Regions from separate parts of the Williamsia sp. Y853 genome, predicted to be linked through region 2. Evidence: riboswitches for the same ligand, from Rfam matches in the RefSeq annotation. Region 2 holds a riboswitch; the other holds the start of a gene.
The links. A riboswitch is a leader RNA that binds a small molecule or an ion and turns the genes downstream of it on or off. The one in region 2 is predicted to bind cobalamin.
Positions count from the first base shown of each region.

Region 1: linked by a shared signal. The riboswitch ahead of cobN (cobaltochelatase subunit CobN) and the one ahead of AC1TPF_RS14460 (ABC transporter substrate-binding protein) in region 2 are both predicted to bind cobalamin.

Region 1 is NZ_JBXCJC010000003.1:533,251-536,331, reverse strand. It holds gene cobN (cobaltochelatase subunit CobN) at 1-1,403, opposite strand, end outside; adenosylcobalamin (AdoCbl) riboswitch at 1,456-1,531, opposite strand; gene cobG (precorrin-3B synthase) at 1,646-2,773, shown strand; gene AC1TPF_RS18650 (precorrin-8X methylmutase) at 2,798-3,081, shown strand, end outside.
Region 2 is NZ_JBXCJC010000002.1:532,151-535,231, forward strand. It holds gene AC1TPF_RS14455 (FecCD family ABC transporter permease) at 1-451, opposite strand, end outside; gene AC1TPF_RS14460 (ABC transporter substrate-binding protein) at 505-1,470, opposite strand; cobalamin riboswitch at 1,593-1,738, opposite strand; gene AC1TPF_RS14465 (universal stress protein) at 1,885-2,757, opposite strand; gene AC1TPF_RS14470 (hypothetical protein) at 3,065-3,081, shown strand, end outside.

The sequences.
Region 1 (3,081 bases), on a different contig from region 2:
AATTGCATTGCCGCGATCACGATATCGCCGTCCGGATTGACCGAGCGGTCGACGAACAGTTCGCCGGGGGCCGGCCCCCAGTGTTCGATCATCGTCGTCCGGAGGTCTTCGGGCAGCGTGCCGAACCAGTCGCGGTAGTCCGCCGCTGACAGCCGGATCGGGTTGGCTGCCAACGCTTCTTCGGTGAGCCAGTCGGGATCTTGTCCACCGGCGGCGATCAGCGTGTGGATCAGTGTGTCCGAATCGTTCTCGGCCAGACCGGGAACCGAGCCGTCGCCGGATTCCGGTCCGATGTCGTAGCCCGCGTCCCGCATGGCCTCGAGCAATCGGAGCAGACTCTGTGGGGTGTCGAGCCCCACTGCGTTCCCGATCCGAGCATGTTTGGTCGGGTATGCAGACAACATCACGGCAACCCGGCGATCAGCCGGTGCGATGTGCCGAAGTAGCCCGTGGCGCACAGCGATTCCGGCGACTCGTGCACACCGTTCGGAATCCGGGCGGTACCAGGGCAGGCCGTCTTCACCGATCTCCTTGAACGAGAACGGAACCGTGATGATCCGTCCGTCGAACTCGGGTACCGCAACCTGCGTGGCGACGTCCAATGGGGACATGCCATCGTCGTTCGCCGCCCATCCGGCACGGGACGATGTCAGGCACAGTCCCTGCAGGATCGGGATGTCCAGACGGGCGAGTTGTTCGATGTTCCAGTTCTCGTCGTCGCCACCGGCCGACGCGGTGGCAGGCGTCGTACCCCCGGCGGCAAGCACCGTGACCACCAGCGCATCGGCCACCGCAAGCTGTTCGAGCAGATCATCGGGCGCGGTCCGCAGCGACGCGCAGAAGATCGGCAGTGCCCGGCCGCCCTTGTCCTCGATCGCGTCGCAGAGTGCGTTGATGTAAGCGGTGTTGCCTGCCAGATGCTGGGCTCGGTAGTACAGAACCGCGATCGTCGGCCCGCTGGTCTCGACCCGGGGTTTGCGTTCCAGAATCCCCCACTGCGCGGTGGTTGCCGGAGAACTGAACCCGTGGCCGGTGAGCAGCAGGGTGTCCGACAAAAACGCGTGGAGGTTCGCGAGATTGTCCGGTCCGCCCTGGGCCAGGTAGTTGTGTGCGTCGGCGGCGACCCCGGGAGCGACCGTCGACATCGACATCAGATCGGGATCGGGCAGCTGTTCACCGGAGAGCACCACGGTCGGCAACCCGGCGGCGATCACCGCGTCCAGGCCCTGTTCCCACATCCGGCGGCCACCGAGAATCCGCACAACCACCAGGTCGGCCCCGTTCAGGAGTCGAGGTAGGTCTTCATCGACGAGAAGACGTGACGGGTTCGCGAGGCGATAGTCGGCGCCGCTCGCCTTGGCCGTCAGCAGATCCGTGTCCGATGTGGACAGCAGCAAGATCACGAGGACCTCCTTGCCGGGAATGCGCGCCCGGCGGTTGGGGTGTAGCAGCGGAGCAACAAGGGTCTGACTTGGGGTTTCCCCATTACAGTGGCGCGACCGTGCCGGATTCTCACCGGCTTCCTCGTTGCGGAATTGCATCAGCATATAAGACCGGCAATTCCAAGTGATCCGACGGCGATGAGTCGGGCAACTGACCGCCACCGAGCGGTGGAAAGTTGATCGGCGCCAGTACCGTGGAACGCATGAGTCGACCGTCCGATCGTTGCCCCGGTGTGTTCTCGGCGCATCCGGCAGCAGATGGCCATCTGGCTCGGATCCGGCTGCCCGGCGGTCTGATCACCCCGATCCAGATGCAATCCCTGGTAGGGGTGGCGGATGACTTCGGCGACGGTCATCTCGAATTGACCTCGCGCGGCAACGTCCAACTGCGTGGGATCGCCGACGTGGACGGTGCCGGCGAACGCATACTCGAGGCCGGCCTGATCCCGTCTCCCAGTCACGAGCGGGTCCGCAACCTGCAGCTTTCAGCATTGACGGGGCGGCGCGGAGGGCTGATCGATGCGCGGCCGATCCTGGACGACTTCGACATCCGCCTGCAGTCCGACCCGGTGCTGGCGAGTCTCCCGGGCCGGATCCTGTTCGGCGTCGACGACGGGCGTGGCGACATCCTCGCCCAGGGTCCCGACATCGGTGTGCTGGCGATCGATGATCGAGCGTTTGACGTGCTCATCGGCGGAAAGCCGACCGGACGTCGGGTCTCGGCAGATGATGCCGCGGCCCTCATGATCGACCTGGCGCATGCGTTTCTGGCTGACCGGTCCGACGAATGGCGCGTGCAGGATGTTGCCGATCGGACCACCATCGACAACATCTTGGCGACACTGCAGACAACTGGTGAATACCCGAGGTCAGAGCCTATTTCGGAACCACGGGTGGGTTGGTTGACGCAGGATCACGACGACCTGGTGGCACTCGGTTCGGTGGTCGCGCATGGACGGGTCCCGGCGCGAGTCGGCGAGTTCCTGGCTGCCATCGAACGCGACATCTACCTGACGCCGCAAAAAGAGATCCTGATCGTTGACCTGTCAGAAGGCATGGCCGACACCGTACTTCGGGTGATGGCACCGATGGGCCTGATCTTCGACGAGAGTTCACCATGGACCAAGGTCACCGACTGCACCGGATCACCCGGCTGCGACAAATCGCATGCCGATGTCCGTCGGGATTTGGAACTGCACCTGACGTCAGATGACGTCGCGGTCGACGACCGTGAGCACTGGGTCGGCTGCGAACGCGGGTGCGGTTCGCCTCAAGAGAACCATCTTCGGGTCGAAGCCACAGCGACGGGGTACAAGCGTCGCCGACTCTGATCGGCATCTATGGTGGCGAGCACTATGTACACCTACATTCGAGACGGCGCCGAGATCTACCGGCAGTCATTCGCGACAATTCGTGCCGAATCCGACCTCACCATGTTCGACGATGACCTGTCGCAGGTGGTTGTCCGGATGATCCATGCCTGCGGTCAGGTCGATCTGACCGCCGACGTGCGAGCCAGTGCAGGTCTGGTGACCGCGGCCCGCACGGCGATGGAAGCCGGAGCGCCGATCCTCTGCGATGCGAACATGGTCGCGTCCGGCGTGACCCGCAAGCGGTTGCCCGCAGACAACGATGTGCT
Region 2 (3,081 bases):
GCACCACCCGGGACATTCCGCCGCCGGCGCCGAGGGCCAGCAGCATCACAAGGGCGAAGGAGAGAACCGCCCCGAGGAACGCGCCCACCGACAGCGACACCGCTCCGGCGCCCAGTCCGAGAACAACGATCACCACTGCGCCCGTGGACGCCCCGGACGAGATGCCGAGGACAAACGGGTCGGCGAGCGGATTGCGCAGCAAAGACTGCATGATCGTCCCGCACAGCGCCAGGCCGGCACCGCAGACGGCCGCGAGCAGTGTGCGCGGGAGGCGAAGCTCCCACACGATGCCGTCCTTGATCCTGCTCACCCCCGAATTGCCGAGACCGAGGTGATCGAGCACCACCGCGTATACGTCGCCTACGGACAGGTTGGCGGGTCCGATGGTGATGACGATGGCGATGGACACGGCCAGCACCACGAGACCGACCAACAGGAGGATCCCGAGCACCGGTCGGGAATCGGTCCGTGCCGGTCGGACTTCGCGGTGGGTGCTGACCGCGGTCAGCGCGACAGTCCCCACTGCTCGAGCGCGGCCGCGGTCTTCTCCGCACCGTCGATGGTGCGGATCGACGGGTTCAGATCGGCACCGTTGAGCACAATGTACCGCTTGTCGCGAACGGCGGTGAGCCGCTGGGTAACCGGGTTCGATTCGAGGAATGCGATCTTGCTGTCGAGGGCGTCGCCGTCGATGCTGCGCCGGCTGAGGTCGGCGAGCACGAGGGCGGTGGGGTCCCGGTCGAGGATGCTCTCCCAGCTGACCTGAGGCCATTCGTTGGTGGTGTCGGCGAATATGTTCTCGGCGCCAACAGAATTGGTGATGATGCCCGACGAACCGCAGCATCCGGCCATATAGGGAGTCTTGGTGTCGGCGAACCAGTACGCCAACGACACACCCGCGGCGTCCACCGATCCCGTTGCCGCCTCGAACCGTTGCTGCAGTTCGGCGATAAACGCCTCACCGCGGTCACGGACGTCGAAAATGGCTGCGAGGTCCCGGATCTCCTTGTAGACGGTGTCGATGCGCAGGGGGTCGGTGCGGGCACCGTCGGCATTCACGCTCGCGTCGGTCTTGCCGTCGCAGTCTGTGGGCGAGAGGTAGTTGGGCACACCGAGCTTGTCGAACTGGTCGCGGTCGGCGACGCCACCTTGTCCGAGTGTGCCACCGAAAGATGCTGAGACGAAGTCGGGTTCGGTGTCGAGGACCACCTCGAAGGACGGATTGTTGTCCGCCAGGCGCGGCACGCGGGAGTTGTCGTCGGCAAGGTTCTCACGAACAGGATCGGTCCAGGTGGCGGTGCCGACCATCCGATCTGCGAGCCCGAGCGAGAGCAGGATCTCGGTGGACCCCTGGTTCAGCGACACCGCGCGCTGCGGCGGTGCGTCGATGGTGACGGTATGACCGCAGTTCTCGATGGTCAGCGGAAAGGCGGACCCGTCTGAAATCGTCTCCGACACCGGTTCATCCATCGTCGACGAACATGCCGAGAGGAGCAGGGCCGAGGTGATCATAAGGGCGGTGGCACCAATGTGCCGCCAAGATGTGCGCATGAAGCGGTACTCCTACATCAGGGCCCAGTCGCGGAGCCGAGGAACTTCTAGACCGATCGGTGAGTAACCGGACTCCGACCCCATTCGAGGTCGTTACCGTTGCGCGTCAGTCCCGGATTCACACCGGGTTCCCTCGCTGATCGTGGCCGCATGGACGGCCTCGGCAACCATATACGGCAGTGACATGCCGGCCGTCAGGCACCTCCGCCGCGGGCCTGTCCACTCCTCGATCGGGCGGCCGTATCTCAGCTCGATCAATGGAAAGTGATGACAATTGGGAACACTTGTCTCCGAACCGGTTCGAAGCCTTCCGCATCGTCGGAGTCCACCGGGTCACCTGGTGGGGGCGTGCACAACCATGACCGGGCAGAAAGCGGTGTGGAGAATGGCCTGACTGACCGAGCCGAGGAGCAGTCCGCGAAACCCGCCGCGGCCGCGGCTTCCCACCACGATGAGTTGAGCGTCACGGGCTGTGTCGACGAGGTACGGCGCGGGGGCCTGGGCCGCGATGCGCGTTTCGACCGCAACGTCGGGATGGTCCTCGCGGTGGCCGGCCATCAGTACGCCGAGGCGCTCGGCGGCTTCATCGTGGACCTGCTGACTGACCTCGGGGTGTCCGTCGTTCCCGCCACTGGAGAATCCTGGATCGGCATGCACCACGATCAGCGAGGTGTTCAGTTCGTCGGCTTGGATGAAGGCGTGGGTCAATGCTGCTTGCGAGTTGGGAGAGCCGTCGACGCCTGCCACCACCGGGCCGGCTGTGGGAGGTCGACGGGGGACCACGACGACGGGGCAGTCGGCGTGGGCGGAGACGTCGGTGCTGACAGACCCGAGCAGCAGGCCGGTGACTCCGCCCATCCCCCGACTGCCGACCACCACCATGTGCGCTGAGCTGGAGATCTCGCGTAATACGAGCGCGGGTTTACCGTCGAACACCTGTCCCCCGACTGCGACGTCGGGATTGGCTGCTTTGACCGTACCGACAGCGATGTCCACGATGCGCTGGGCGTCGTCGTGGAGGGTGTCGATGATGTCTTGGGTCATCACCACGCCCGGCGCGTAGCCCGCCACGATGGTTCCGACCGCCGTGACGACCCGCAACGTCCGACCTTCACGTTCAGCGGCGGCAACAGCCCACGTCAGCGCGTTTTGCCCGTGCTCAGAGCCATCGACTGCCACTACTATTGGCGCGTTCACCGTAGCCATTGCCTGTCCCCTTTGCAGCTGAGATCGTCCAACATGTCCAGTCACTCCACGATCGCCGATCTGGTCGCCGGTTGCAGGCGAACCGCAAACCAAACATCGAAACGTGTCCAGCTCGCTCTGAGCCGATACGAGCGTTGTCCAACCGCTGGTCGACCAGCGGTCTCGAACAAGGACTGCCGCGCGCACGTGTCATGCCACTGATCCAGTGCGACGACGGGCCGATATCCGTTCTGCGCGTGGAGAAAACAGATGTCCGGTTCCTCCAGTAGCCTCGGACTCACCAGCTCATCAAGGGAGACAACACGTGATGTTTGCTCGCACTAC